DNA from 4 places in the Rhizobium sp. BE258 genome. Region 3 is predicted to be linked to each of the others. Evidence: riboswitches for the same ligand, from Rfam matches in the RefSeq annotation. Region 3 holds a riboswitch; each other region holds the start of a gene.
What was found. A riboswitch is a leader RNA that binds a small molecule or an ion and turns the genes downstream of it on or off. The one in region 3 is predicted to bind thiamine pyrophosphate.
Positions count from the first base shown of each region.

Region 1: it holds a riboswitch for thiamine pyrophosphate, as region 3 does, so the genes downstream of both, J2X43_RS12005 (YkoF family thiamine/hydroxymethylpyrimidine-binding protein) here and J2X43_RS03410 (ABC transporter permease) in region 3, are expected to answer to the same signal.
Region 2: it holds a riboswitch for thiamine pyrophosphate, as region 3 does, so the genes downstream of both, thiB (thiamine ABC transporter substrate binding subunit) here and J2X43_RS03410 (ABC transporter permease) in region 3, are expected to answer to the same signal.
Region 4: it holds a riboswitch for thiamine pyrophosphate, as region 3 does, so the genes downstream of both, thiM (hydroxyethylthiazole kinase) here and J2X43_RS03410 (ABC transporter permease) in region 3, are expected to answer to the same signal.

Region 1 is NZ_JAVDWL010000003.1:302,441-310,164, reverse strand. It holds gene glpK (glycerol kinase GlpK) at 1-1,295, opposite strand, end outside; TPP riboswitch at 1,436-1,546, shown strand; gene J2X43_RS12005 (YkoF family thiamine/hydroxymethylpyrimidine-binding protein) at 1,538-2,146, shown strand; gene J2X43_RS12000 (ABC transporter permease) at 2,174-2,962, shown strand; gene J2X43_RS11995 (ABC transporter ATP-binding protein) at 2,959-3,723, shown strand; gene J2X43_RS11990 (ABC transporter substrate-binding protein) at 3,720-4,736, shown strand; gene J2X43_RS11985 (3-hydroxybutyrate dehydrogenase) at 4,814-5,590, shown strand; gene xdhA (xanthine dehydrogenase small subunit) at 5,620-7,086, shown strand; gene xdhB (xanthine dehydrogenase molybdopterin binding subunit) at 7,216-7,724, shown strand, end outside.
Region 2 is NZ_JAVDWL010000005.1:287,123-294,846, reverse strand. It holds gene J2X43_RS19725 (M48 family metalloprotease) at 1-588, opposite strand, end outside; gene J2X43_RS19720 (ATP-binding cassette domain-containing protein) at 841-1,551, opposite strand; gene thiP (thiamine/thiamine pyrophosphate ABC transporter permease ThiP) at 1,538-3,175, opposite strand; gene thiB (thiamine ABC transporter substrate binding subunit) at 3,175-4,197, opposite strand; TPP riboswitch at 4,247-4,361, opposite strand; gene J2X43_RS19705 (MDR family MFS transporter) at 4,416-5,951, opposite strand; gene J2X43_RS19700 (MarR family winged helix-turn-helix transcriptional regulator) at 6,067-6,594, shown strand; gene J2X43_RS19695 (thiamine diphosphokinase) at 6,637-7,293, shown strand; gene J2X43_RS19690 (ABC-F family ATP-binding cassette domain-containing protein) at 7,297-7,724, shown strand, end outside.
Region 3 is NZ_JAVDWL010000001.1:727,061-734,784, reverse strand. It holds gene J2X43_RS03415 (ABC transporter substrate-binding protein) at 1-664, opposite strand, end outside; gene J2X43_RS03410 (ABC transporter permease) at 698-1,438, opposite strand; TPP riboswitch at 1,551-1,653, opposite strand; gene J2X43_RS03405 (outer membrane protein) at 1,795-2,427, shown strand; gene J2X43_RS03400 (hypothetical protein) at 2,608-2,853, shown strand; gene J2X43_RS03395 (sugar ABC transporter substrate-binding protein) at 2,928-3,857, opposite strand; gene J2X43_RS03390 (sterol desaturase family protein) at 4,027-5,061, opposite strand; gene J2X43_RS03385 (LacI family DNA-binding transcriptional regulator) at 5,207-6,217, shown strand; gene J2X43_RS03380 (sugar phosphate isomerase/epimerase) at 6,236-7,069, shown strand; gene J2X43_RS03375 (Gfo/Idh/MocA family oxidoreductase) at 7,070-7,724, opposite strand, start outside.
Region 4 is NZ_JAVDWL010000001.1:965,583-973,306, reverse strand. It holds gene J2X43_RS04545 (ROK family transcriptional regulator) at 1-1,008, shown strand, start outside; gene J2X43_RS04540 (sugar phosphate isomerase/epimerase) at 1,043-1,897, shown strand; gene J2X43_RS04535 (sn-glycerol-3-phosphate ABC transporter ATP-binding protein UgpC) at 1,920-2,981, shown strand; TPP riboswitch at 3,023-3,119, shown strand; gene thiM (hydroxyethylthiazole kinase) at 3,173-3,976, shown strand; gene thiE (thiamine phosphate synthase) at 3,973-4,608, shown strand; gene thiD (bifunctional hydroxymethylpyrimidine kinase/phosphomethylpyrimidine kinase) at 4,605-5,417, shown strand; gene J2X43_RS04515 (YdeI family protein) at 5,449-6,057, opposite strand; gene J2X43_RS04510 (carbohydrate ABC transporter permease) at 6,124-6,972, opposite strand; gene J2X43_RS04505 (carbohydrate ABC transporter permease) at 6,965-7,724, opposite strand, start outside.

The sequences.
Region 1 (7,724 bases), on a different contig from region 3:
CGGTCGACGGGCGCATCGAGCAGATCGGACAGCCGCTGCATCGTCCAATCGGAGGCGACCATGCCGCCATCGACGCGCAGCACGGTATCGTCGGTGCCGTTCTTCCAGTCCTTCTGCATCGCATCGAGAAGATCCCGCGTCTGGTAGCAAACGGCTTCGAGTGCGGCGCGGGCAAGCTCCGACGGGCCGCTGTTGCGCGTCAGGCCGAAGATCGCGCCACGCGCCTTCGGATCCCAGTGCGGCGCCCCGAGGCCGGTGAAGGCAGGCACCAGATAGACCTCCTGCGAGGGATCGGCACCCTCGGCCAGCTTGCCAGTCTCCCCGGCAGAATCGATGATGCCCAGCCCGTCGCGCAACCACTGCACCGCAGCTCCGGCAATGAAGATCGACCCCTCGAGCGCATAGGTCGTCTCGCCATCCAGCCGGTAGGCGATGGTGGTCAGAAGCCGGTTCTTCGAGCGCACCATGTCGGAGCCGGTATTCAGCAGCGCGAAGCAGCCGGTGCCATAGGTGGATTTCATCATGCCGGGCTCGAAGCAGGCCTGGCCGATCGTCGCCGCCTGCTGGTCGCCGGCAACGCCTAGGATCGGGATTTCGGCGCCGAACAGCGACTTCTCGGTGATGCCGAAATCGGCGGAGCAGTCCTTGACCTCCGGCAGCATGGCGGCCGGTACCCGCAGGATCTCCAGCAGGTCCTTGTCCCAGCTATTGTCGGCGATGTTGTACATCAGCGTCCGCGAGGCGTTGGTCGCATCGGTGACGAAGCTCTTGCCGCCGGTCAGCCGCCAGATCAGGAAGGTATCGATTGTCCCGGAGCAGAGTTCGCCCTTGGCGGCCCGGGCACGCGCGCCCTTCACATTGGCCAGCATCCAGGACAGCTTGGTGCCGGAGAAATACGGATCGAGGATCAGCCCGGTCTTCTTGGTGAAGAGCTTTTCGAGATCCTGGCGTTTCAGGTTCTCGCAATAGCTGGCGGTGCGGCGGTCCTGCCAGACGATGGCGTTCTGGATCGGCTTGCCTGTTGCACGCTCCCAGACGACGACGGTTTCGCGCTGGTTGGTGATCCCGAGTGCGGCAATGTCAGTGGCCTTCACCCTGGCTTCGCGCAGCGCCATGTGGATGGTCGAAACCACCGAATCCCAGATCTCCTCCGGATCGTGTTCCACCCATCCCGAGCGCGGATAGATCTGCGTGAACTCCTTCTGGCCGACGCCTGCAATCTTCATCTCGCCATCGAAAACGATCGCCCGCGTCGATGTCGTGCCCTGATCGATCGCCAGAACATACCCGCTCATGCCTGCCCCTCCCTCTAAGCTCAGCGGCTTTCAGATAGATCATTTAAGACGTAGAAACGAAAGAGAAAAGAAAGCCGATCGCAATTTTGCCTCGTCGTAAATCGGCCGCTTTACAAGCCAGCCGACGCATGCTTAAAGGGCACCAACGACAGGGGTGCTCCGTATAGCCGGGGCTGAGATGCGGCCGCATGGCCTCAAACTCTTGAGCTGATCTGGATAATACCAGCGGAGCGAGGCGAGCGATGTTTTCTGGCGCACAAATTTCCCTTTACCCGATGACCGACCGTTTCGTCGATGTCATCCTCTCGGCCCTTCCGGCCCTCGCCCCTTATCGCGACAAGCTCAGAATCGAGACCGACGACATCTCGACGCTGATCGTCGGCACGCCCGATGTCGTCTTCGCGGCGATGCGCGATCTCTATGTCAGCGGCTCGGCGGATGGCATCCATGCGGTGCTGCGCGCCACTATCTCCCGCGGCTGCCCCGGCGAGCCTGACGATCCGATGTGCCATACCGAGGCCCTTTCGGGTCCGGTCCTGCCGCTTGCCGAGCGCAAGGCGTCAGCTCTGGAAGCAGTAGCCTCCTCGCCGGTCACCGGCCGTACCGCCGCCGCGCAGTTCTCGCTCTATGTCATGGGCACCGGCGATCACATGGAAGAGATCTACGGCTGCATCGACTTCCTGAAGAATTCGGGCGTTTTCGACCGCTCGAAGAATTTCTGCACCCGCGTCAAAGGCGATGCCGGTGCGGTCTTTGCGACCATTCACGAAGCCTTCGTCCGCTTCGGTCCGCCGAATGGCCATGTGACCATCGACCTTACCGTCTCCGCCAACAGCCCATCCGCCGTCTGATCGCTGCCTCACGTCAGGAGACTGCCGATGCCGCGATTCATCCGATTGCCGGAACTTGCCATGCGTTCTGCGCCCGCCGTGCTGTCGGTCAGCGCGCTGCTGGCCATCTGGGAAGCCTATGTTGACCTTGCCGGTGTGCCGCCGACGACGCTGCCTGCGCCATCGCGCGTCATCACCCAGGCATTCGTCGAACGCGTAGCGCTGCTGAACAACAGCTGGCCGACGCTGCAGGCGACGATCTCCGGTTTCGGCCTCTCGCTGGCGATCGCGTTCCTGTTCTCGGTCGCCATCGACTTTGCGCCGCGCCTGTGCGCCGCCCTGATGCCGGTCTTCGTCATCAGCCAGACATTGCCGCTGGTCGCCATCGCGCCGCTGATCGTGCTCTGGTTCGGCTTCGGGCTGCTGCCGAAAATCCTGCTCGTCGCCCTCGTCACCTTCTTTCCGATGCTGGTGGCCCTTGCCCTCGGCTATGCGGCAGCCGAACCGGAGATCGAGGAGCTGCTGGCCTCGATGGGCGCCTCACGCTGGAAGCGCTTCATCGTAGCGCGGCTGCCGGCGTCCCTGCCCTACTTCTTCGCCGGACTGCGCATCTCGATCACCTACGCGGTCGTCGGCGCGATCTTTGCCGAATATGCAGGCGCCGCCCGCGGGCTCGGCGTCTATATCCTCAACGCCAAGAACAATTTCCGCGCCGATCTGGTGCTTGCCGCCGTGCTCGTCAGTTCGCTGCTGACACTCATCCTGTTTTCGCTGGCCGTGCTGGTCGAATGGCTCTCCATGCCCTGGCACCGCACCAGCCGGGACGACCGTCGATGAGCGATCAGCCTCTTCTCGATATCCGGGATCTCAGCTGCCGTCTCGGCACCGTCGCCGTGCTCGATGGCATTTCACTGCAGCTTCACGCGGGCGAATTCGTCTCGATCCTCGGCCCGTCGGGCGCCGGAAAATCCACGCTCTTCCGGATTCTGACCGGAAGCGTCGCCAAAACAGGCGGCAGTATCCGCATGAACGGCAATGCGCTGGACTCAGAAACCCGCCCCTTCGCCTTCATGCCGCAGCGCGATGCGCTGATGCCGTGGCGGCGGCTGCTCGCCAACGCGGCGCTCGGCCTGGAGATGGCGGGGATGTCGAGACGAGACGCGAGCGCCGAAATCACGCCGCTGCTGGCCGAATTCGGCCTGGAGGGCTTCGAACGCAGCTGGCCGCATGAACTCTCCGGCGGCATGCGCCAGCGTGTCGCCCTGCTGCGCACCGTCGTCCAGCAGCGGCCGATCCTGCTGCTCGACGAACCCTTCGGCGCGCTGGATGCACTGACCCGATTGAAGATGCAGCGCTTTCTCGAAGCGCTCTGCCTGCGCCGGGGGCTGTCGGTGATCCTGATCACCCATGATGTGCGCGAGGCCGTGCTGCTCTCCGACCGAATCTACCTCTTCTCGCCCCGCCCCGCCCGCATCGTCCTGGAAACGGCGGTCAGGCTGCCCCGTCCGCGCACCGAACCCGGCAGCCAGCAGACGGACGTCATCGCAATCGAAAACCGTATCCTCGCAACGCTCTTCGAAGGAGAAGATCAGCCATGACCCTTCCGTCCATCACCCGCCGCACCGCCCTTGCCGGCATCCTGTCGCTGGCCGCCGCACCGCTCACCGTTCGCGCCGCCAATCCCAAGGTTTCGGTCGCCCTCGACTGGACGCCGAACACCAATCACGTCGGCCTCTACGTGGCCCGTGACAGGAATTTCTACCGCGACGCCGGTCTCGATGTCGAAATTCTCCCCTACACGGACACCTCGGCCGCGACCCTCGTTGCCAGCCGTGTCGCCGATTTCGGCGTGCTCGGCTCGATCGGCTTGATGACGCAGCGCGCCGCCGGCGCCGATCTCATCGGCACCTTCGCGATCGTTCAGAAGGAAACCGGCCGCGTCGTCTTCAAGGCCGATCGCAGCGACATCCAGACGCCGAAGGACCTGGACGGGAAGACCTATGGCGGCTTCGGCAGCGCCTGGGAAAACGCCCTGCTCGGCTCGATGATCAAGAACGCCGGCGGTAAGGGCGAGTTCGAGACCGTGACACTCGGAACCTCGGCCTACCAGGCGCTCGATAACGGCGCCGTCGATTTCACCCTCGAAGTCTACACCTGGGAGGGCGTTCAGGCCGAGCTGGAGAACAAGGCCCAGCGCGCCTTTGTCTATGCCGATTACGGCGTGCCCGACGAACACACGGCCATTCTGGGCAGCAGCAACGCCTACCTTGCCGAAAAGCCGGACCTTGCCCGCGCCTTCATGCAGGCAACGCGGAAGGGATATGAATTCGCGGCCGATCATCCGGACGAAGCCGCCGCCATCCTGATTGCCGGTTCCGACGGCGCGCTGATGAACGGCGAACTGGTGCGCGCCTCGCTGAAGGCTCTCGTTGACGGCGCCTATCTGCGCACGGCACCCGGCAAGGCTGGGGATATGGAACCGGCCAAAATGAACGCGATCAGCAACTATCTCTTCGATGCCGGTATCCTGAAGGATGCCAATGGCGCACCGCTTGCCAAGCGCCCGGATTTCTCGGCGGCTTTCACCAACGGTCTGCTCGCCGGAAGCTGATAGCGGCAACGCGGCGATTGTCAGCCACCGCTCTTTGCGCATAACCTTGGTCCATTGCGGACCAAGGAGAAGCGTTCATGAAGAGAACCGTCGTCGTCACCGGCTCCACCAGCGGCATCGGCCTGGCGATCGCCACCGCCTTTGCCGGCAAGGGCGACAACGTCGTCATCAACGGCTTCGGAAGACCCGAAGAAATCAAGGCGATCACCGAGCGGCTTGAATCACTTTCGGAGGGACGCACCCTCTACCATCCGGCCGACATGACCAAGCCCGCCGAGATCGCCGACCTGATCGAAACGGCGGCAAAGACCTTCGGCACCGTCGATGTGCTGGTCAACAATGCCGGTATCCAGCATGTCGAGAAGATCGAGGATTTCCCCATCGACAAGTGGGATCAGATCATCGCCATCAACCTGTCGAGTTCCTTCCACACGATGCGCGCAGCCATTCCGCACATGAAGGCGAAGAAGCACGGCCGCATCATCAACATCGCCTCGGCCCACGGCCTCGTCGCCTCGCCGTTCAAATCCGCGTACGTGGCGGCGAAACATGGTATATTAGGATTAACGAAGACGGCCGCCCTGGAGCTTGCTGAGTCGGGCGTCACGGTGAATGCCATCTGCCCCGGCTACGTGCTGACGCCGCTGGTCGAAAAGCAGATCCCGGATACGGCAAAGGCCCGCGGCATGACCGAGGAGCAGGTGAAGACCGAAGTGATCCTCAAGGCCCAGCCGACGCATGAATTCGTCAAGGCAGAGGAAATCGGCGCGCTGGCGCTCTACCTCGCCAGCGACGACGCCCGGCAGGTCACCGGCACCCACATCTCGATTGACGGGGGCTGGACTGCGGCATAACCATTAGAAAAACAAGAATAAGGAACATCATGAGCGACAGCATCCGCTTCATCCTCAATGGCGAGGACATCGCACTCAAAGATGTCCGCCCGACCGAGACTCTGCTCGATTTTCTGCGGTTGAAGCGCCGGTTGACCGGCACGAAGGAAGGATGCGCGGAAGGCGATTGCGGCGCCTGCACGGTGCTGGTTGGCCGTCTCGTCGATGGCAAACTCGCCTATGAATCAGTCAATGCCTGCATCCGCTTCATGGGTTCGCTGAACGGCACCCATGTCGTCACCGTCGAGCATCTGGCGGCCAAGGATGGCACACTGCATCCGGTGCAGCAGGCGATGGTCGATTACCACGGCTCGCAATGCGGCTTCTGCACGCCGGGCTTCATCATGTCGCTCTATGGCCTCTGGCTCTCCAACGACAAGCCCGGCCGCCCGCAGATCGAAAAGGCGCTGCAGGGCAATCTCTGTCGATGCACGGGCTATGAACCGATCGTCAAGGCGGCCGAAGCCATCGCCAGGGCGCGCCCGAGCACGCTGTTCGACCCGCTCGAAAAGACCCGTTCCGATATCGTCGCCCGCCTCTGGGCGATGCAGCCGCGCGAGACCATCACCGTCACCTCCGATGACGGCAGGCTGTTGATTCCCGGTTCCGTCGAGGCGCTCTCCCGTATTCTGGCGGAAGAAAAATCCGCCACCATCGTCTCCGGCTCGACCGATGTCGGGCTCTGGGTGACGAAGCAGATGCGAGCGCTGAATCCCGTCGTCTTCATCAATCACCTGAGCGAATTGCAGACGATCAAGGTCACCGACGGCGGCGTCACCTTCGGGGCAGGCGTCACCTATACCAAGGCCTTCGAAGTGCTAGCGAAGAAGGTGCCGGCGCTTGCCGCCCTGATCAACCGCATCGGCGGCGAGCAGGTTCGCAACATGGGGACCATCGGCGGCAACATCGCCAACGGCTCGCCGATCGGCGACAGCCCGCCGCCTTTGATTGCGCTCGGCGCCACGCTGAAACTGCGCTCCGCCGCCGGCACTCGCATGCTCCGGCTCGAGGATTATTTCATCGCCTATGGCAAGCAGGACCGCAAACCGGGCGAATTCGTTGAAAGCGTCTTTGTGCCCTACCCCGCCGAGGGTAGCCACTTCGCCGTCTACAAGGTCACCAAGCGCCGCGACGAGGACATCACCGCCACCCTCGGCGCCTTCTACCTCACACTCGACGACGCCGGCGACGTCAACGACATCCGCATCGCCTTCGGCGGCATGGCGGCAACCCCGAAACGCGCCCGCACCGTCGAATCCGACCTGATGGGCAAGCCCTGGACCGAAGCCACCATCGACGCCGCCCGCCCCACCTTCGACGCCGACTTCCAGCCGCTGACCGATTGGCGCGCCACGGCGGAATACCGGCAGCTGGCGGCGAAGAACTTGCTGATGCGGTTTTACCTGGAGACGGTGGGAACGCCGGTGGAACTCAAGCGGTTCGAGGGGGTGGCGTGATGGAAGCCTTTGACCTTTGCGAGAGCAGCCCCCTCATCCGCCCTTCGGGCACCTTCTCCCCTCGGGGAGAAGGTGGCGGCAGCCGGATGAGGGGGCCACACGCGCCCTCCCTCACGGCGGAGCATCCCCATGGATAAATCCACCTTCGAAAACCCCAAAGCGATGATCTCCGGCCCGATGCACGGCTCGCTGCGCCATGATTCAGCGCATAAGCACGTCACCGGAAGTGCCGATTATATCGACGATATTCCGGAACCCGCGGGCCTGCTGCATGGCGCCCTCGGCACCTCGGACCGTGCCCATGCCGATATCCTCAGCATGGATCTCTCGGACGTCCGCCGCCACCCCGGCGTCATCCTCGTCTTCACCGGCAAGGACGTGCCTGGTATCAACGACGTTTCCTCGAACGGCAGCCATGACGAGCCTCTGCTTGCTGAAACCAGAGTGGAATTCCACGGCCAGCCGATCTTCGCCGTCATCGCCGAAACCCGGGAAGCCGCCCGCGATGCCGCCCGCAAGGCGAAGATCGAATATCGCGACCTGCCGCATTGGAGCGACATCGACGGCGCGCTGGAAAACGGCAGCCCTCTCGTCATCACCCCGATGACGCTGAAGCGCGGTGAAGCCAAGAGCGAGAT
Region 2 (7,724 bases), on a different contig from region 3:
CGACAGGACTTCGGCGACCACGCGGCTGGCTATGACTTCGGCCTCTTCGCGCTTCTGGCGCTCGATGCCGTGGTTTGCGGTCACGTGGCCCATCTCATGCGATAGCACGGCAGCGACTTCCGAAGCGTCGTTGGCGAGCGCCAGCAGGCCGCGAGTCACATAGAGATAGCCGCCCGGCAGCGCAAAGGCGTTGATCGCCGGCGAATTCAGAATGGTAATGCGATAGGACTGGCTCGGATTTTCGGAAACCGCCGTCAGGGCGCCGGCGATGCGGGCGACAAGCCGCTCGGTCTTGGCATCCTTGTATTCGCCGCCGTAGCTCGCAACGATGCGCGGATGCTCGCGCGCACCCATGGCAGCGCGCGGGTCGTTCTTCTGGACCTCATCGACGATCTGCGGATTGGACGAGGGGGAAACCGTCGGCTGGTAGGACTGTTCGATGATCGACTGACAGCCGTTGAGAGCCATGGCAGCAGCCGTCAAAAGCAGCGCATGCCGTCCCCGTTGACGCAAAGCGGATAGCACGTTCCTGGAAGGCGCGGGTCTCGTCCACGTCGTCATGCTGTCCAGTCTGGCTCTCCGAGTCATCTTGCTTTTCGGCCGGCTCGCCAAATGTTCGATCCGGCCACTTCCAACGGGGTTCAACAGGCGTCCATCCCGCTTCTCGCATTGCACAACGGGGGAACAGACGTCATTGCTGTAGCTGATTTCCGCATCGGTTGCATAGCGAGACTCTGCGTAATTATGGCGCCGTTGTAATTTAGCAAGCTTAGCGTGGTTAAGGAGTTCTTTCGCTCCGATGAAATTGTGGCGAAAGTGCCATCGCGGCGTGGATATTCGTCAGCCCTGCAGAAATTGCCGCAATGCGGGGGTGCTCTGATCAGCCAGATACTCGCTCAACGGTGCAGCGAGCGCAATCGCGCCATGGTCGATGAAAACGCCATATTGTGCAATGCGGCGAACCTCATCCGGGTCGTGCGAAACGATGATGACCGTGGCCCCGGTCTCGCGCTGCATTGCCGTCAGAAGCTCAGCCATGCCGTTGCGCAGGCTAGGGTCGAGGGCGGCGAAGGGTTCGTCGAGAAGCAGGATTGGACGCTTGCGAACGAGGGCGCGGGCAAAGGCGGCGCGCTGCCTTTCGCCGCCGGAAAGCGTTGCAGGAAGCCTTTTTTCGAAGCCCGTCAGGCCGACCTGCGCCAGCGCGGCCGAGATGCGGCTGCGATCCGTCGGCGCGAGCTTCAGGGCCGGATTAATGCCCAGCCCGACATTGGTGAAGATATCGAGATGAGCGAAGAGATTGTTGTCCTGAAAGACAAGCGAGACGGGCCGCTCGGCCGGGTGACTGCCGGTAACATCATGTCCGGCGAGCAGAACGCGGCCGCTCTCCGGCGTCTCGAAGCCTGCCAGCAGATTGAGTAAGGTCGATTTGCCGGCGCCCGATGGGCCTGTCACGGCAATGATCTGGCCGCGGGGCAGCGTGCAATCGAAATGGAAGGCGTGGCTGCCGAGCGTCAGGCGGACGTTCTGCATGGTGATATCAGCGGCCGTCATCGGCACCATGTCCTCGCATCTGGCCGGATGCTCCGGCGATCGTCAGCAATAGGCAAATGACGCCGAGGATCAGCGCAAGGCCGTCGGCATCGTTGGTTCTGTAGCTTCCCATGCGGCTGTAGACCAGCCATGGAAGTGTGACAAAACCATCGGATCCGAACAGGGCGACAGCGCCAAGATCGCCGAGCGACAGCGCCATGGCGAAAGACAGGGCGGTCAGCAACGGCTTGCGCAGCCCCGGCCAGTCGACAAGCCGCAGCCGCGCCGCGCCGGTTATCCCGAGACTTGCCGAGAGGCGCGCGGTGCGGCGCTGATGGACGAGATAGGCCGGTTCAAGCACGCGCATGACGAAGGGCAGGGCCATCAGCATGTTGATCAGAACGACGAGGACGGGCGCAAAAACAGAGGCGTCGCCGAATGGCCTGAGCGCCATGAACCAGCCGGTCGCAAGCACCACGGGCGGCACCAACAGCACCATTGACGAGGCTCCGCCCATCGCTGCGTAGAGGGCGCGGCTGCCGCGTGTGAAACGCTTGTCCCCGCTGATGGTCTGGCGGGCGCGGATCAGGGCTGCTGATACGACAAGGGCCAATGTGGCGGCGGAAAGGGATATGCCGAAGCTCATCGCTGCGGCTTGCCAGAAGACCGGCTCGCCGACCAGCTTCGGGAGGTCGGCTCTCAGGCCGGCTACCAACACGGAAAGCAATGGCGAAAGCAGAAAAGCCGTAGCGAGGACGAGGAGCAGGCCATCCGACAGTTTTGCCATCGCCATTCTGCCATCGAAACGCATGGAGTGGCGTCCGGCGGTCAGCCCTTCGTCACGGCTGGCGGGGAGAAACGACATGGCGCCGAGGATGAGGCCGGCCAGGGCAATCTGCAGCAAGGACAGAGCTACCGCTCGGCCCGGGTCGAAATCAAAACGCAGCGACTGGTAGATCGCCACCTCGATCGTCGTTGCCGCCGGTCCGCCGCCAAGCGTCAGCACCAGCGTGAAGCTGGTGGCGCAGAGCATGAAGATCAGCCCTGAAATGCCAGGGATCAGGCCGCGGATCGCCGGCCATTCGATGAAACGGAAGACGGCGCGCGGGCGCATGCCGAGATTGCTTGCCATCAGCCAGTATTCGGCGGGCAGGCGCTCCAGTCCTGCAAGCATCAGCCGGCAAGCGAGCGGCAGATTGAAGAAGATGTGGGCGAGGAGGATGCCGGTCAGTCCGTAGATGCTGACGGGTTCGGACAGGCCGAGCTTGAGCAAAGCGGTATTGAGCAGGCCCTGCCGTCCCCAAATGCCAATGAGCCCGAGCGCGCCGATCAGAACGGGCAATCCCATCGGCACGGCCATCAGCCGGATGATCCAGATGCGGCCGGGAAAGTTCGGCTGGCGGGCAAGCGCCCGCGCGACGGGGAGCGCCAGGAGAACTGAGAGCAGCGTGGAGAGAACCGCTTGCAGCAGCGTGAAGCGCAGGACGCGGAGAATGTAGGGATCCGAGATGATCCCGGCGAACGCATCACTGCCGCCGGAAGCAGTCAGCGAGACGGCGGCGATGCCGATGAAAAGCAGGATGGCGGCGAGGCCGATTGCCCCGCCCGCCAGCGCATTTCTCCGTTCCGCAGCCGTCTGCAGCATCAGTTCATGCTCATGGCCGTCAGCCACTCATCGATCCAGGACTTGCGGTTTTTGGCGACATCATCCGGGCTCATCAGGAAGGTCTTGGACGGATTGACCAGCTTGCCGAAGGCATCCGGCAGCGGCGTGGAGGTGGCCGCAACAGGCATCATCCAATTGTTGGTCGGGATCGTGTCCTGGAAACCCGGCGTCACCATGAACTTCAGGAAGTCGCGGGCGAGTTCTTTATCCGGCGCGTTCTTGAGAAGGCCGGCGACTTCGATCTGGATGTAGTGACCTTCGGAGAAGGCGGCGGCCTGATAGCGGTCGGTGTTCTCGGCGACCATGTGATAGGCTGGTGAGGTCGTGTAGGACAATACCATCGGCGCCTCGCCCTTGGTGAACAAGCCATAGGCTTCAGACCAGCCGGGCGTCACCGTCAGGATGCGGCTCTTGAGCTTCGTCCATGCTTCGGGCGCCTTGTCGCCATAGACGGACTTCACCCAGAGCAGCAGGCCAAGGCCGGGCGTCGAGGTGCGCGGATCCTCGATGACGAGCTTTTGCGATGGGTCGCCGTCGATCAGTTCCTGCATGCTTTTCGGCGGGTTCTTGATGGTCTGCGTGTCGTAGATGATGGCGAAGTGGCCATAGTCATAGGGAACGAAGACATCGTCCTTGAAATCGCCCGGTACCTTGAGGTCGCTGGTATCGACGCCGCTTACGTCGAACAGGCCGGTGTCCTTGGCTTCGGTGATCAGGTTGGTATCGATGCCGAGAACGATGTCGGCCTTGGTCGAGGCGCCTTCGAGCTTCAGGCGTGAGAGAAGCGCCACGCCATCGGCGACGCTGACGAAATTGACCGTGCAGGCGCAGGTCTTCTCGAAGGCTTCCTTGACCTTGGGGCCCGGGCCCCATTCCGAGGTGAAGCTCTCGTAGGTGTAAATGGTCAGCGTCTTGTCGGCGGCCTGCGCCGGAGACAGAGTGACTGTTGCGGCAAGGAAAGCCGTGACGAATGATGCGATCAATGGTTTGCGGCCGGGCATGGCGCGCCTCCTCCTAAAAAAGTTGTTTCATGGGGAAAAGGGCGGTGCCTGGTGTCACGCGTCTAATCCCTCCGCCGGTGTTAGCCGGATCAGGTTCCGCGGGTTGGCTTGAAAGCCTCTCAGCCAGATATCCTTGCGGATACAGGGCACCCCGTTAGAGCGTTGGCAGATGTATAGTGATGCAGGCTTTATGACAAGGGCGCAGCGCGCCCTTGCCGCTACTCGGCGGCTTCGGCGGCTGCGGCCGTGTTCTTGGTCTCGCCGTGGCGCGGCAACTGGACCGGTTTCAGCGAAAGCGCTGCAATCAATCCAATCAGAGCAAAGGCGCAGGAGGTCATGAACATCGGCGTGAAGGCGCTGGCATAGGCATCGGCGACAGCCTGGCGGCTGGCTTCCGGGAGGGCTGCCATCATCTTCGGCGTCAGCTGCTCGATATCCGTAACGCCGGGGATGGAAACGCCGACCTTTGCCAGCTGTGAGCCGATGATGGCGCCGTAGATGGAGATGGCGATCGAGGCGCCGCCCATGCGCGACAGCGTGACGGAACCGGTGGCGGCGCCGACATCACGCGCCGGAGCGGCGTTCTGGACGCCGATGACGGGCACCTGCTGCGACAAGCCGATGCCGATGCCGTGCAGCATCATCAGCAGGCCGATGATCGGCAGCGGCGTACCAGCATGGACCTGGGTCAGGAGCGCGAAGGCCACCGCGCTGCAGGAGAGGCTGGCAATGGCGAAGGGCTTGTAGCGTCCGGTGCGCGAGATCATGCGCCCGGCAAAGAGCGAGCCGCAGACGAGGCCGCCGGTCAACATGACGAAGAGCAGGCCGGCATGCGAGGGCGACAGGCCCGTGGTCGTCTGCAGGAACAGCGCGAAGTAATTGGCCATGCCGATAGCGATGCCGCCGCCGGTGATCGACATGATCAGGAGAAGCGGGAAGGTAGGGTTGCGGAACAGCGATAGCGGCACGATCGGTTCGGCGGCGCGGCGCTCGACGAAGACCCAGGCGATGGCGCAAAGCGCGCCGATACCGATGATCCCAAGGCTCTGCGGCGCCAGGATCGAGCCGAACAGCTCGCTGCCATCGGCCATCAGCACGATGCTCGTCGTCGTCATCGCCAGCAGTAGGGCGCCGGCATAATCGATCTTCGGGCGGCGGTGCGGCTTGCGATAGGGCAGCATCAGCGCGAGGCCGATCAAGACAACGAAACCGATCGGCACGTTGACGAGGAAGATCGAGCGCCAGCCGAAGAGATCGCTCATCATGCCGCCGAGAACGGGGCCGATGGCGCTCGAGGCCATCAGCACCAGGCTGGAATAGCTCTGGTAGCGGGCTCGTTCGCGCGGCTCGAAGAGATCGGCATTGACGGCGAAGATCGATACCATGATGCCGCCGCCGCCCAGGCCCTGGAGCACGCGGGCGGCGATCAGCGTGTTCATCGAGACGGCGAGACCACAAACGGCGGAGCCGACGGTGAAGATCGCGATTGCGGTCATCATCACGTATTTGCGGCCAAAGAGGTCACCGAGCTTGCCATAGACGGGCATCACGGCGCTCAGCGACAGCAGATAGGCGGAGCCGATCCAGCCGAAGCGTTCGAGGTGGCCGAATTCGCCGACGATGGTCGGCAGCGCCGTCGAGACGATCTGATTGTCCAGCGTTGCCATGAACATCGCGGTCATCAGAAACAGGAAGAGAATAAGCCTGCGGCGGGGATCCGTCACGAGCGGCTGGGAGGCAAGCTGCATATCCATGAAGACAGTTCCAATCTTGATCGCCAATTTATGTGACAAAAGCATATAAATGTCAATGACACCAGAATGACGCGGGCATATTTCCTTCGCGCAAGCCTTCTGTTATGCTCGGCGCATGAACGAGAAACCCGCCCGCATTCACGAGCTTGATCCGCTGTCACTGGAGAACGAAAGCGTTTCCAGCATCGGCCAGAGCATGACACGCATGAAGTTGATGACTGGGCGCCGGCTGATTGGGCGTCTGGCAATCCAGAGCGTGGCGCCGGATCTCGAGCTCTCGCATCTCGATGTTCTTGACGCCGTGCGCCGTGCGCAGCCGGCCGATGAAGTGACTGTCGGGATGATCGCCGAGATGCTGCGGATCGATCCCTCTCGCGCCAGCCGCGTGGTTGCCGATATGGTCAGCCGCAACATTCTGCGCCGCGAAGCATCGCAAGCCGATGCGCGGCGCATCGTCGTCGTGATGACGCCGATCGGCCAGCGGCTGCTGTCGGAGATCCGGGCGCAGAAGCTGTCGTTGATCACAGAAATCCTCGACGGCTGGAGCAACACGGACGTCGATGCCTTCGCCGCGCTCTATGAGCGCTTTATCGACGGCTATGAAAAAGCCTTCGAACGGCGCGATAAGGGCACGCCCGGTTAAGCCCCGCCCCTTTCCCTCGACCCCTCCTTTGCGCTATGGGCAATGCCCATGACCCAGACGACCTTCACGATCCTGCTCGGCGGCGAGCTGACGCCGACAGAGCGGCTGCGCAGTGCGATTGCCGGCAGCCGGTTCATCGCGGCCGATGGCGGCATGCGGCATGCGGCAGAGCTCGGTGTCGTGCCAGAGCTCTGGGTGGGTGATTTCGATTCCACCGCACCGGATCTCGAAGGCGCGTTTCCGGGTGTGCCGAAGCAGCCATACCCGGCAGCCAAGGCCTCGACGGATGGCGAGATCGCTGTTTCCGAAGCGATAGCCCGTGGCGCGAAACGGCTGATCCTTGCCGGTGCGCTGGCGGGTGAGCGGTCCGACCATGCGCTTCAGCACCTCCTCTATGCCGTCAGCCTCGCCGAACAGGGTATCGACCTGTTGCTCACTTCGGGGCTGGAGGAAGCAGTTCCGCTTCTTTCAGGTTCCATCGAGCTCGACCTGCCGAAGAACAGCCTGTTCTCGGTTCCCGGTTTCAGCGAATTGCGCGGTCTCTTCATCGAAAACGCGCGCTATCCGCTCTCGGATTTCCATTTGCCGTTCGGCTCGTCGCGTACCATTTCCAATGTGGCAGAAGGCAAGGTTCGGTTCACGCTCGGCAGTGGCCGCGCGATCGTCCTTGCCCGCCCCTATGACCTTTCCGGAGTCTGATCCTTGGCGCCTCCCATTCTCAAACTGGACGACATCTTTCTGAGCTTCGGCGGCGCGCCGTTGCTGGCGGGCGCAAGCCTGCAGGTGGAGCCCGGCGACAAGATCTGCCTCGTCGGCCGCAACGGTTCCGGCAAGTCGACGCTGCTGAAGATCGCTGCCGGCATCGCCGAAGCGCAATCCGGCGAGGTGTTCCGGCATCCATCCTCGACGGTCCGATATCTTGAGCAAGCTCCTGATTTCGGAAGTTTTGCGACGGTGCAGGCCTATGCCGAGGCCGGTCTTGGGCCGGGTGACGACCCCTATCGCGTCACCTATCTGCTGTCGCATCTGGGTCTCACCGGCGAGGAGGACCCGAAGAACCTTTCCGGCGGCGAAGCCCGCCGCGCAGCACTTGCCCGCGTCATGGCGCCGGAGCCGGATATCCTGCTGCT
Region 3 (7,724 bases):
CGGCGATCGAATCGCGATGGGTGACGAAGATCAGCTCGTCATAGGGCGGCACGCCGTTTTCTTCTGGAAAGAACGCCTTGCCCTCATGTCCTTCGAGCTTCATCTGCGTCAGCTCGAAATTGCGGAAGCCGCCGACATTGGCATCGACCTTGCCTGCGATCAGCGATGGCGACAGGGCGAAATTGACGTTGACCAGCTCTACGTCTTCTTTCGTGAGACCGGCGTTTTCCAGCATCCGCTTCAGCATCGCGTCTTCAAAGCCGGTGACGGAAAAGCCGACCTTCTTGCCCTTCAGATCGGCAAGACTCTTGATCGGTCCATCGGCAAGCACGGTGACGGTGTTGAGCGGCGTCTCGACCAGCGTGCCGACCCGCACCAGCGGCAGTCCGGCTTCGTGGTCGAGGTAGAGGTTGGGCTGGTAATGGATGCCGATATCAGCCTGCTTGGCGGAAATCAGCCGCGGCACCGCCGAGGGATCGGCAGGCGGGATGAGCTCGACATCCAGCCCTTGCGCGGCAAACAGGCCCTTCTGCCCGGCGATGACCAGCGGTGCGTGGTCGGGGTTGACGAACCATTCCAGCATCACTGTCAGCTTGTGGTTGGCAAGCGACGGCGAAGCGAGCGCCACAAGGGCAAGGAAGGTGGCGGATATCAGACGCAGCATGTTTGCTCCATGAATGTGCAGTTTGAAAATCGTTCAGCGCGTGGTTGCCCACGGCGTCCAGCCGGAGGTGAGCCTGTCGACCACCACCCGGCAGATCAGCGTCATCGCCGCCAGCACCGCCATGGCGGCAAAGACCATGTCGGTCTGCATGCGCGCATTGGCCTGGACCATGACGAAGCCGAGGCCTGCCGACGCGCCGACCCATTCGCCGATCACGGCGCCGAGCGGCGCCAGCGGCGCAGCGATCCTCAGACCTGAAACGAGTGCCGGAACGGCAAGCGGCATCCGGATGCGGACCAGCGTCTGCCAGTGGCTGGCATTTGTCAGCGATACGGCATCGAGGATATCGCGCTCGGTCCTGCGCAGCCCGTCGGCAAAAGCCGAAGCGACGGGAAAAAAGATGATGATCGTTGCCATGGCGACCTTGGAAGCCATGCCGAAGCCGAGCCAAATGACCAGGATCGGCGCCAGCACAAAGACCGGGAAGGCCTGCAGGATCAGCACCAGCGGCCAGACCAGCGCCCCGGCGGCCGGAAAGGCCGACAGCACGAAGGCCGCCGCCGCACCTGAGATTGCTCCGCAGACGTATCCCAGCACGATCTCAAGCGCCGTCGTCAGGCTCTGCTCCAGCAGGAACAGCGGCTGCCGCACAAAGACCGAAGCGACCGACAGCGGTGAAGGCAGGATGAAATGCGCCGGCGCAAACAGCCAGATGACCACCTGCCAGATCGCAAGCAGCAAAACTGCACCATAGAGAGCGTTGAGAGGGCGCATCGTTCAGGTGTCAGTGGAAACTGAGGGGCGTGAGCGCAGCAGAACAGACATTGCGAAGCGATCTCCAGACGGCAATGGAGATCCAGGCAAAGCGAAGACGAAGGGAGATACCGGCGGCATCTTGTTCCGTTCCTACGCCGGCATGACCCGGATCAGGTTCAAGGGTCCGGCTCAGCGCCATCTCAGCATCGTCAGATGCTCCCCTCGGAATGGGCGGGAAACTGTCGCGTTTTCAAAGGACTGTCAATGGTGGATCCGCCGCCTGCGCAGCGCCCAGGCATTTGTGATCGAAAGGGCTAGAGACTTTTGGCCCAGGGCTACCTATCTAAGTGTCATGCAATTTAGGGAGACCGAATATGAAATTCGCTATTCTCACCGTTCTTGCTGCTTCGCTGGCGGGAATATCAGCCCAGGCCGCGGACCTGACACCACCGCCTGCGCCGGTTGAACCGGAGGCAATAACGCCGGTTTTCACCTGGTCGGGCCCTTATATCGGTGCCGAGGGTGGCTATAGCTGGACGACGTTCGATCCTGACGGTGCATCCAATGTCGACGCCAACGGCGGGATCCTGGGCGGCTTTGCCGGCTACAACTACCAGTTCGACAATAACTGGGTGATCGGCGTCGAAGGCGATGTCCTCCATAACTGGAACGAAGAGGACACGGCCTTTGGCTCCGTCGAGACGACATGGCAGGGCTCGGTCCGCGCCCGCGTCGGCTATGCCTTCGACAACGCCCTGCTCTACGGAACCGCCGGCTGGGCGATCGCACGGGCAGAAGGTCATCCGACCGGGGCTTCAGATGTTTCCGACACGCTGAACGGCTGGACGATCGGCGCAGGTATCGACTACGCCTTCACCCAGAACATCTTTGCCCGCGGCGAGTATCGCTATACCGACTACGGCAGCGGCAACTTCGGCGGTGCGGCGGGCGGTGATTTCGATCTGAACCAGAACACGATCATGATCGGCGTCGGCGTCAAGTTCTGAGGAGACGGAATGAAATGCGCGATCGCGGACGGCACGCCTTCACACGGCGTGACGCGAAGCTAGCCGTTTTCCAAAAGTCCGCTCTAGGTGTTCCAACATCCCCGTGGAAAACCGGAACACCGTGTTGCACTAAATTAGGACTTCGACAAAAGTCATTCCTCATGATGAGGAATGCTCACAATGCTGTCGGGTCTCGGGACAATCACCATTACGGACGAGAATTACAGCGAGCACGTGGCCTTCGAACTCGGTGAGCGTGACGGCCTGCTGTTTGGCGGCGAAGAGATCCTGCGGCGGGCACAGCGCGCCAAGAAGGTGTTTCTCTTCCTGCTGACATCGCGGCGCGAGTTGCGCATCCGCATTGCCAATGTCGAGCATTCCTGCGCCAATTTCGTCGTCATCAGCGAACCGCTTCCTGCCACCTGAGAGCGCGTGAAAAGGCCACGAGCGGGTCAGCGCTGCGTGGCCTTCATGACGCGGCCCGTGAGGCGAGCCGCGCCTCAGTTCAGATGTTCGAAGTCCGCCATGTTCTTCTCCGTCACCAGTTGGAACGGGATCCAGACCTCGCGGTCGATCTTTTCGCCCTTGATCGCCTTCAAAGCCGCATCGATCGAACCCTTGCCCTGACCCTTGGCATCCTGGAAGACCGTGACCTTCAGGTCGCCCGCCTTCATCGCCTGCAGGGCTTCCGGCGTGGCGTCGATACCGGCGACGATGATCTTCTCCGTGGATGCGCCGCCATTCTTCAATGCGGCGATGGCGCCGAGCGCCATCTCGTCGTTGTTGGCAAGAACGGCATCGAACTCCAAGCCCGATGTCAGCCAGTTGGAGACCAGATCGGCGCCGTTGACGCGGCTCCAGTTACCGACCTGCTCCTGAGCGACCTTCAGGCCGCTGCATTCAGGCGTCGCGATGACGTCATGGACGTCCTGAGTGCGCTGACGCGCGGCCTGGCTCGTCAGGTCGCCGATCATGATGACGACATTGCCTTTGCCGCCCAGAATGCGACAGACTTCCTTGGTCTGCAGCGTGCCGGATTCGGCCTCGTTTGAACCGACGAAAGCCTGTTGCTTGCCGAGTGTCGAAAGATCGGTCGGCTGAACGTTGACGTAGATCAGCGGGATGCCGGCATCCTCGGCAACCTTGCTGAGAGCCGGCGTGCCATCTGAATCGACGGGATCGACGATGATGGCCGAGACGCCGCCGGCAGCGAAATTCTTGACCTGGTCGAGCTGCTTGTTGACGTCCGTCGTCGCATCCTCGATCTGCAGCTCGACACCGACGGACTTGGCATAATCCTGCATGCCGTTGACGATCAGCGTCTGAAAATTGTTGGTGAGCGTCCCCATCGAAACACCGATACGATCGGCCGCGTGCGCCTGCCCAGCAAGCACCAGGGCAACCGCGCTGGTGGTCAGCAATTTCAGCATTTTCTCTCCTCCCAGAGATAAGGCGGCGCCAGCCGGCCGCAGGAAAACGTTAGCCGGGGAAGATCGCGCGGTCCGCGGAAAAATTGATGAAAATCCCTCATTTGCAGGGATCCGGACAGCAAAAGGCCCGGCGGAGAAGCCGGGCCTGCGGGTCGTTCACCTGGGAGGATCAGCCAGCCTGCTGTTCGCGGCGCGCCTTCTTTTCTGCGCGGCGCCTGGCCTGCTCCATGAACCGCTTGTCCATGCGCTCCTGCGCTTCGGATGAACCATCGTGGAATGTGCCGAACCACTTGTCGAGCGGGATCACGCCATCGGCGTAGTTGCACTCGAAATACTTGTGGTGAAGGTAGTGGTCGTAGCTGTGCGTATCGATGGCGCTTTCCTCGCCGACGACGATCTTGTCGAAACCGGCATGGCCGGGCGCCGGTGCAAGGCCGGCATGCGCCAGATGAAAGATCGCATGAACCGGGTTCGACGGAACGATCCAATGGATCAGCACGCCGGAGAAATACAGCAGGTGCTCGATCGGGTGCATGGCAAGACCTGACCAGGGGCCGGGATTGACGTTGTTATGATGCAGCTTGTGGACGGCATGATAGAGCGGCGGCCAGTGGATCAGCCGGTGGACCAGATAGAAATGCAGGTCGCGGAATGTCGGGATCAAGAGCATGACCACGGCGCAATAGACCGGTTGCTCGGCGAATGAGACATAGGGAATGATGCCATTGGCAAAGGCCCACAATGTGAGCACTTCGAAAGCCGTCCAGAGCGGCACGGCGCTGGCGAAAGTCCAGATGACATTATCGACCGTCTGATTGCCGAACAGAAAGGCATCATTGCCGACGGAGGGCCATTTGGCATTGAACTTGAAGCTCGTTCCCTGCTTCTTCTGCATGTAGAGGCGCAGGTGGAACGCGCCGAAGAAGACGAAGACGATTGCGGCGTTGCGCACCAGCAGATAGGCAATCCAGCCGATCGAGAAGGTCTTTGCCGTCTCGAGCGACGGCGTTGCATAGAGCCAGAGCAGCGTGCCGATCGCCGCATAAAGCACGTTCCACGGCATCAGATAGCCCGGATAGCCGAACACCCATTTCAGGAAACGGAGCGGCTGCACTGGCCAGATGAACACAGGCGGATACTGAATAAGCTTGGAAGGCGCCCAGTCGCCGCGTTTGTTGCGCTTCCCGTAAAGTGTGTCGTCCATCTGATATCCTCCAACTCGTGCCGGAAAATTACCGCAGCAATAGTGCCGTTTCCCATCGCTGTCTTGATGTGTTTTGATCAACTGAGCGATTTCGCCAGAGGCGCTGCAATGCTTGACTGTCGAGCGGAGTTTTGGGGAGGTTTTGATGAAAAAGACGACACTGCAGGATGTCGCCACAGAGGCCCGGCTTGGCATCGCCACCGTCGAGCGCGTCATCAACGGCCGCGGCGGCGTCACCGAGAAGACGGCAGAAAAGGTGATCCGTGCGGCCAAGAAACTTGGCTACGGCGAGCGCTCGACGGAAACGCATCGCGGCGCCATCCGCATCGAGGTCATTCTGGTGCGCCCTGAAACCAGCTTCTTCGCCCGCTTGAACCAGGCCTTCGAGCGCATTGCCGCATCGCTCGACCGCGCCGTCATCCTGCATCGCACCTTCATCAAGGAAAGCGATCCGATCGGCATGGCCCATCACATCGCCAATCCGAGCTTTCGCCGCTCCGGGCTGATCATCTGCGCGCAGGATCACCCGAAGGTCATCGAGAGCCTGCGGCGTGTGCGCGCCGCTGGCGTCGAGGTCGCCCAGGTCGTCACCCGCTGCGACGACCCCGAGGTTCCCTATCTCGGCATCGACAATTATGCCGCCGGGCGCAGCGCCGCCTATTACATGTCCGGCATGCTGGCTGCCCGGCGCGGAAACTTCGCCGCGATCTGTCATAGCGGGGCCTATTCGAACCATCGCCAGCGCATCCAGGGCTTTTCCGATTACCTCACCGAGAAGGGTGCCAATGGCCACGCGGTATCGCTGGTGATGATGGGACGCGACGATGATCTGCAATGCGCCGAACTGCTCGGCGAGGCGCTCCGCCGCGATCCTGAAATCATCGGCGTCTATTCGGCCGGCGGCGGCGACGAAGGTGTCGCCATCGTCCTGCAGCAATGGGCCAGGCAGCGTGATATCTTCTGGGTCGGACACGAGCTGACCGAGAAGAAGAAGCGCTATCTGGAAACCGGCCTGCTGGACATCTGTCTCGACCAGGCGCCCGAAGTGCAGGCGCGGCGCTCCGTCGATCTCATCCTGCGCAAGCTCGACATCATCCGCACCGAGGTCATCACCGATCCGGTGCGCTTCATGACCGTCAGCGCCCAGAACCTCTAACTAACGACGAGGCCAGCAATGCAATCCCTCACCGTCTTCCAATCCCTTTGGGCCATGGAGCTTCGAAGCGCACTCACCCCGGAGCGCGCGCTCGAGGAGAATATCGGCCTGATATCCGAGGCCGGTTTCGACGGCGTGAGCGCGCATTGGTATGACCGCGCCTATGTCCGGCCACTTGCCGCTTTGCTGAAGGACCACGGCTTGAAGGCGGAGGGGCAATGCTTTCCGAAGACGATCGACGAGCTGAAACCGGCGCTGGAAAATGCCGCAGAATTTGGCGTCGCCCATCTTTGCCTGCAGCCGGACGTCCGGCTGCGCCGGATCGAGGATTGCCTGCCGCTGCTGGAGGGTTGGCATCGGCTTTCAGAAGAGGCCGGCATTCCGGTCTTTATCGAGACACATCGCGACCGGATGACCACCGACCTGTTCTTCACCCTCGACCTGATGGACCGGCTTCCGGATCTGAAACTGCTCGGCGATCTCTCGCATTTTCTCGTTGGCCGCGAGTTCGCCTGGCCGGTCTCCGATGAGAACCACGAAATGATGCAGCGCGTTCTCGACAGCTCCTGGGCCTTTCATGGCCGCGTTGCCTCGCGCGAGCAGGTGCAGATCGAGATCTCCTTCCCGCATCACCGGCCGTGGGTCGATCTGTTCATGGGCTGGTGGGACTACGGTTTCCGCAGCTGGCGGCAGCGGGCAGGCGCCAGCGACACCCTCGCCTTCACCTGCGAGCTCGGCCCGAAACCCTATGCCATAACCGGCCGCGACGGCGAAGACAGCACCGACCGCTGGCAGGAGGCGCTGTTTCTGAAGGACGAGATCCGGGCGCTCTGGGCCCGGACTGCCGCGTGATCAGTAGAAATCGGGCTTTTCGTGTTGCGGGACCGCCACCCGCTCGCCCGACTTCCAGGCCTGAAGGCAGGCCTTGGTGACCTGCATCGCCATGAAGCCATCCCAGGCGCTGGCGCCGGTTGGCTGCCCGGTGAGTATCCCGGACGTCCAGGCTTCCAGCTGTGCCCGGTAGGCCTGCCGGAACCGCGGCCGCCAATCGGGCGGGGTGCGGAAACCGTCATGGCCCTTTGCGCGAAGCATCGTATGCGGGGACGGATCCAGCGATACGGTTCCGTCCTCGCAGACGAGCTCGGCGCGCACGTCATATCCGTATTGGGCGTCAGTGAAGACCTCGATGTCGATGACGACGCCCGATGCGGTCTGCAGCAGGATGAATTGCGGCTGGCGGTTCGGCGCATTCCGCGTCGGCGGCGGGCTGGTGACGAAGGCCGAGGCAATCTCTTCGTCCAGCAGGAAGCGGGCAATATCGAATTCGTGGCCTGCCGAATTGGCAATCACCAGATCCGAGGTCAGATAATCGGGCGCCACTGCGTTGCGGTGAATGCAGTGGAGAAACAGCGCACGGCCGAGTTCGCCCGATTGCAGCGTATGCTTCATCTCGCGATAGCCGGGATCGAAGCGGCGCATGAAACCGACCTGCACCAGACGGCGCCTG
Region 4 (7,724 bases), 240 kb from region 3:
CGCGGACAGCCCGCCATCGAGCTCGAGATCAATCCGGACGCGTTCTTCGCCATCGGCATCAATATCGACCGCGATCACCTGACCATCCTTGCCGTCGACGCGGTCGGCAATGTGCGTGCCCGCGTGCATCACGAAAAGCGCTACATTCTGCCTGCCGAATTCATGCAGCTGTCGGCCGACGCGATATCACATTTTCAGCGCAGCCGCCTGATCGACGACGCTCATCTGGCCGGTATCGGTCTCGCCATGCCGGACTGGCTGGGCGAAATATCCTTTCCAGGCAAGCCGGCCGACTATTCCGAATGGCTGGAATTCGACGTGCGCACCGCGATCGAAGGCCTGACGCAGCACCCCGTCTTCATCGAGAACGAAACCAATGCCGCGGCACTGGCCGAACTCGACTATGGGCTCGGCGCCGAAAGCCGCAGCTTCCTCTACATCGCCATAAATGCCTGCCCCGGCGGCGGACTGGTGCTGGATGGCAATGGCCACCGCGGCGCCATGGGCCTTAGCGGCGAAATCGGCTGGCTGCCGATTGCCGACGGTAAGGACGAGCGGGCGCAGAAGGTGCGGCTGCTCGGCGAGATCTTTTCCCTGTTCTGCCTTTACGAGTTCCTCGCGGAACACGGCATCAAGGTCAGCGTACCGCAGGATCTACTGACGCTCGATACGCGCGGAAAGCGGCTGGTCTCGCAATGGCTGCGGGAGATGAGCGCCCATTTGGCCGTCGCTGTCCGGCATATCGGCATGATCATCGATCCCGACGCCATCCTGGTCGGCGGGCGGCTGCCGATCCGCATGATCGACGAGCTGCTGCGCTATGTACATGAGCATCTCGATGCCGCCGACGCCGCTTTGCCGTCGCTTCACCGCGCCTCGCTTGGCGACGATGCTTCGGCGATCGGTGCTGCGGCCATGCCAATGGCGGCAGCGCTGATGCTAGCGTCGTCAGATGAGGTTCAACGCACGCGTTCACCCCTGAAATACATGGATCGCCTGAACAACTAGAACAGCCGCCGCGGCGGCGCCTGGGAGGATTTTGATGAAGATCGGTTTCTATACGTCGACGTTCAACGACCGGCCGCTGGAAGAAGTGGTCGATTTCGCGGCCTCCGCCGGTTTCGATGCCATCGAGATCGATGTCGGCGGGCATATCAAGACGCCCGACAAGGTCCGCTCTGCCGTGGCACTCGCTCGCGAGCGCAATCTCTACGTCTCCTCCATCACCTATTTCGGCAACCAGCTCGACGCCGACAATGCCAAGCGCAAGGATCTGCGCTCGCGCACCTCGGAATTCGCCCAGGCGATCGGCGAGGCTGGTGTGCCGATCTTTGTGATCTTCCCGGGACGCAACGATGAAGCCAGCGACGAGGCCAATTATGACGACTTCGCCGCCTACACCAACGGCCTGATTGCCGAGACGGCATCGAGCGGCCTGATCTTCGCGATCGAAAACTGGCCAGGGCCGAAGGACAATTTCGTCGGCACGACGCCGAGGGGCTACGACGAGCTGTTCAAGCGCATTCCAGACCGCCGCTTCGGGCTGGAATTCGACCCCTCGCACTTCCTGCGCATCGGCGTCGATCCCTATAAGGCGCTCGAGGACGTCAAGGACCGCATTGCCATCCTCCATGCCAAGGACACCGCGATCGATCCCGCCGTACAGCAGGCCGTCGGCTATCACGGCAAGGGCTGGTGGCAATACAAGCTGCCCGGCCTCGGCCTTCTTGACTGGACGAAATTCCTGCGCCAGGCCGTGAGCTACGGTTTCGACGGCACGATCTCGATCGAGCATGAGGATGCCGCCTACGGCTGGCCGGGCAAGGACCTGGAGGCCCGCAAGGAGGGCGAGCGCGTCGGCCTCGGCTTTCTCAGAAACACCTTGAACACGCTCTGATCGCGGCCTGGGGAGGACGACAATGGCTCATGTTTCCGTGAATAATGCCCGCAAGGACTATGGCGCGTTCAAGGCCATCAAGGGCGTATCGGTCGATATCCGCGACGGCGAGTTCGTGGTTCTCGTCGGACCGTCCGGCTGCGGAAAATCGACGCTGCTCAGGATGATCGCCGGCCTCGAGGGCATTACCGGCGGTGAGATCCAGATCGGCAAGCACATCGTCAACGAGCTGGCACCGAAGGACCGGGACATCGCCATGGTGTTCCAGAACTATGCGCTCTATCCGCATATGACGGTTGCCAAGAACATGAGCTTCTCGCTGCGGCTGAAGCGTATGCCGCGAGAGGAGATAGACAAGCGCGTCGGCAATGCCGCCAAGATTCTCGGCCTCGAAAGCCTGCTCGAACGCTATCCGAAACAGCTCTCCGGCGGCCAGCGCCAGCGTGTTGCCATGGGCCGGGCAATCGTGCGCGACCCGGCCGTCTTCCTCTTCGACGAACCGCTCTCCAATCTCGATGCCAAGCTGCGCGTCCAGATGCGCTCGGAGATCAAGGAACTGCACCAGCGGCTGCAGACGACGACGATCTACGTCACCCACGACCAGATCGAGGCCATGACCATGGCCGACAAGATCGTCGTCATGAAGGACGGCCGCATCGAGCAGTCCGGTTCTCCGCTCGATCTCTACGACCGGCCCAACAACCTGTTCGTCGCGGGCTTCATCGGCTCGCCCGCCATGAACTTCATCAAGGGCAGCATGACGGATGTGGGTTTCCGCACCGAAGACGGCATCATCCTCCCAAGCGACCGCCGTCCGGGCGATGCCGTAACCTACGGCATCCGCCCCGAACATCTCCGGCTCGACCCCGGTGGCATCGAGATCACCACTGTCGTCGTTGAGCCGACGGGATCGGAAACCCTCGTCATCGCCAGACTCGGTACGCAGACCATCAGCTGCGTCTTCCGCGAGCGGATCAGAGCAGCGCCCGGCGATGTCCTGAAGGTTGCGCCCATTCATGATGCCGTTCATCTCTTCGATGAAGGCGAGCAGCGTATCGTCAGCGGCGAGGCCCGGCTGAACTGATAGGGCGTGACAAGCCGCCGATAATTTGCGATGACGAAGGCGTTGAGAGACAGGGGCGTTCGCCGGAAGGCGGGCTGAGAGGTACCCTTTGAACCTGAACCAGATAATGCTGGCGGAGGGAGTCGCTCGAGGCCCTTCGCTTTCGTTCGTCCGGCCTCCGGCGTCTTGCCCCGCCCCACAAGGGACGCAAGATGACGACTTCGAGATCACCCGGACAATTGCTGACCGCGCTGCGCGCCGCGCCGCCGCTCGTTCACTGCATCACCAACTATGTCGCGATGAACATCGCCGCCAATGTCGTGTTGGCCGCGGGCGCCTCGCCCGCCATGGTGCATGCCGAAGAGGAAGCCGGTGAATTCGCGGCGATATCCGGGGCATTGACGATCAATATCGGCACGCTGTCGCCCGCCTGGGTGAGCGGCATGAAACAGGCGGCGAAGGCCGCTGCCCGCAACGGCAAGCCCTGGGTGCTGGATCCGGTCGCCCATTACGCGACGGGCTACCGCCGGGAGAGCGTTGCGGCGCTGCTCGATCTCAATCCGGCAATCATCCGCGGTAATGCTTCCGAGATCATCGCGCTTGCCGGCAGCGAAAGCCGCGGCCAGGGCGTCGACAGCCGCGATCCCGTCGAGCAGGCGGAAGGTGCCGCCCGCAGCATTGCCGCCCAGTATGGTGCTGCCGTTGCGGTCACCGGTCCGATCGATTTCGTCACCGATGGCGCGCGTGCTGTCAGGATCGCCGGCGGCTCGGCCCTCATGCCGCAGATCACCGCGCTCGGCTGCTCGCTGACCTGCCTGACCGGCGCCTTTGCCGCGATTGCGCCCGAGGAGACTTTCGATGCGACAGTCGCAGCGCTGGCAATGTTTGCCGTCGCCGGCGAACAGGCAGCGCTGGAAGCGAAAGGCCCCGGCTCCTTCTCCTGGCGTTTCCTTGATGCGCTCGCGGCACTCGACGGTCCGGGCCTCGACCAGGCGGCAAGGATCAGCCCGGCGTGAAGACCTTCGATCTTTCCCTCTATCTCGTCCTCGATCCGCATCTCTGTGCCGGATACGGGCTTGTCGAAACCGCGCGTGCCGCCGTTGCCGGCGGGGCGACCATCGTGCAACTGCGCGACAAGACGGCGGACACCCGGCAAATGATCGAAACCGGCCGGGCTTTGCAGCATGTGCTCACGGGCAGCAACGCGCTGCTCATCGTCAACGACGATGTCGAGGCGGCGATCGCGCTCGGTGCCGACGGATTGCATATCGGCCAAGATGATCTCGGCGCGATTGAAGCTCGCCGGAAGATCGGGCCGGACATGATCCTCGGCCTGTCGGTCGAGACGGCGGCGCTTGCCGCCGCGGTGGATCCCGCCATCGTCGATTATGCCGGAATCGGCCCGGTCTTTGCCACCGCGACGAAGCCTGACCATAAGCAACCGATCGGCCTGACAGGTCTGGCCGATCTCGTTCGTGCCTGCCCGGTTCGCTCCGTAGCGATCGGCGGGCTGAAGGCCGAGCATGTCGGCCCGGTGCTTGCCACCGGCGCCGAGGGCCTTGCGGTCGTCTCGGCGATCTGCGGCCAGCCCGATCCGCAGGCGGCGACCGCAGCCATCGCAGCCAGCATCAGAAAGGCACGCTCATGATCCGTAACGTCCTCTCGATTGCCGGGTCCGACCCCTCGGGCGGCGCCGGCATCCAGACCGATCTCAAGGCTTTCTCGGCGCGTGGCACCTATGGCATGGCCGTGCTGACGGCGCTGACCGCACAGAACACGACGGGCGTTTCTGCCGTGCAGACGGTCTCTCCGGCGTTTGTCGCTGAGCAAATCCGCATGGTTTTCGCCGATGTGCGCGTCGATGCCGTCAAGATCGGCATGATCGCCAATGCCGCGATTGCCGAGGCGGTCGCCGATGCCCTGCAGCCGCATCGCGGTATTCCCATCGTGCTCGATCCCGTCATGATCGCCAAGGGCGGCGCCACCCTCCTCGACATTGCTGCGATCGGCGCGCTAACCACGCGTCTCCTGCCGCTCGCAACGATGCTGACCCCGAACTTGCCGGAGGCGGCAGCGCTGCTCGGTGAAGGCCATGCCGAAAGCCGCGAGCAGATGCAGGATCAGGCGCGCAAGCTGCTGACGCTCGGCCCTGGAATGGTTCTCCTCAAGGGCGGCCATCTCGGCGGCAACGACAGTCCCGATGTGCTGGCGAGCGCCGATCACATCACCTGGTTCGAGGCACCGCGGGTTCCGACGAAGAACACCCATGGTACCGGATGCACTCTTTCCAGCGCTCTTGCCGCAGAGCTCGCCAAGGGCAAATCGCCGGAAGCCGCCGTTGCCATCGCCAAGCGATACCTCGCCGATGCGGTGGCGGCGGCAGGTCAACTCGGCGTCGGCTCAGGTCACGGCCCCGTCCATCACTTTCACGCCTTGTGGAACGAGCCGGACCTGTGAGACACCGGGACCGGCGAAAAAGCCGCCGGTCTCAACCCTTCTGCTTTTTTCCCTGCGGATAGATCGTCTCGCCCTTTTTGAGCATGGCGACGAAGCTCTCGATATTCCGCCTCCGGCCGGCTTCGGTCTTGATCTTGTGCATGCGGAATGCCAGCGCGAAACGGTTCTGCTCGCTGAGCTTTGCCAGCATGTCCCTCGCCTCCGGCTCGGCATCGATCGCCGCCTGCAGATCGTCGGGGATCTTCATGTTCTTGCCGCTGCCATAGGCACGGTCCCAGCGGCCGTCGGCCTTGGCGGCCTCGACCTCGCGCAGACCGTGACCGGTCATCCGGCCTTCACTGATCAGTCGTGCGACATTGTCGACGTTGATCTGGCTCCATGTTCCGTTCTTCGTGCGCCGGGTGTAGCGCTGCAAATAGCTCTTCTCATCGAGGCTCTTGCGCACCGCATCGATCCAGCCCCAGCAGAGCACGGCATCGATCGCCTCGACGGGCGTGATCGATGGCAGGCCCGAGGCCACCTTGAAGATGCGGATCCAGACCTCGTTTTCTTTATCGTGATACTTCGAAAGCCAGTCGTAGAATTCCCCGGCATTGCTGAATTCATGCACCTTGTCCGGATCGACGACGATCGGAGCCATTCGCTTTATCCCCCGTGAAGCCTGCGCCCGGCCATGGTAGCGGCCACGGCGCAAACTTCAACTCGCTCAGGACTTGACCGCTCCGGCCGTCAGACCGGCAATGATGTGTTTCTGGGCAAGGAAGAAGACGATGATGGTCGGCATGATCGTCAACGTGATGAAGGCCAGCACCAGCTGCCATTCGGTGCCGAATTCGCCGCGATAGACCATGATGCCGAGAGGCCAGGGATATTTCGATTCCGAATTGAGCATGATGAGCGGCAGGATATAGCTGTTCCAGCTGCCGACGAAGGAGATGATGCTAACCGTGGCGATGATCGGCCGCGATAGCGGTAGAGAGATGTACCAGAAGAAGCGCAGATAGCCGCAGCCATCGACGAAGGCCGCCTGGAACAATTCTTCCGGAAGGTTGCGAAAATAATTCCTAAACAAGAGAATGCTCATACCAAGGCCGAAGGCCACCTGCGGCAGCACCACGCCCCAATAGGTATCCAGCAATCCGAGATCGCGGATGCGGATGAAGAGCGGCAGAATGGCGGTGGCGGCCGGGAACATCAGCCCGAGCAGGAAATAGTTCAGCAGGAACGACGAGCCGAAGAAGCGCACATGCGCGAAGGTGAAGGCTGCCATCGACGAGACGATCAGCGTCAGCGACACTGTCAGCACCGCAATGACCAGCGAATTGAAGATCTGCAGCCAGTAGCGCTCGCCGAAAAGGATGTCAGTATAGTTCGACCATTGCCATGCGGCCGGCAGGCCGAACGGATTGACGCGCAAATCCCCCAGCGTCTTGAAGCCGCCAAGCGCCGTTGTCAGCAGCGGAATGAGCACGAGGGCGGCGATCAGCGTCAGCGAGACGTAGAGATAGACTTTCGTCCCCGTTTGCATGCGAATGGTGTCGGTCGTGTCAGTCATTGCGCATGAATATCCTTTTGTAGCCGAAGGCGAGCGTCACGCAGATGATGAACAGCACGACGCCGACGGCGCTGCCGAGGCCCACCTGCATGCGCATGACGCCGTAGGTGTAGAGGAAGGTGACCATCGTCTGCGTCGAGTTCGATGGGCCGCCGCCGGTCAGCGGCATGATCATGTCGAAAAGCTGCAGGGAGCCGATGACCGCAAAGAAGATCGACAGGCGCAGCGTCGAGCCGAGCAATGGCAGCGTGATGTAGCGGAATTTCTGCCAGCCGGAAGCGCCGTCGATATCGGCTGCTTCGAGCACGTTCTTGTCCACGGATTGAAGGCCGGCGATGAACAGCATCATGTGGAAGCCGAAGTACTTCCAGACGACGACGCCGAGCACCGCATAGATCGCCACGTCCTTGTCGGCCAGCACATAGGGGTTGGCAAAGCCGAAGAAATTGGCCGTTGCGGCAAACAGGCCATAGTCGCCGTCATAGACGAAGCGCCAGATGAGACCGGCCGCGACATCTGCCAGGACGTAGGGCAGGAAGAAGATCAGCCTGTAAGTGACGACACCCGGAATGCGGTGCGCCAGCATGGTCGAAAGCCAGATTGCCAGCGGCACCTGGATGGCGATCGAGATGATGATGATCAGGCCGTTGTTGATGAGCGCCTGGCTGAAGGCGGCATTGCGGAACAGCACCTGGAAGTTCTTGAAGGCGATGAATTCGGTTGGCGTGCCGTAGCCGTTCCACTTGTAGAAA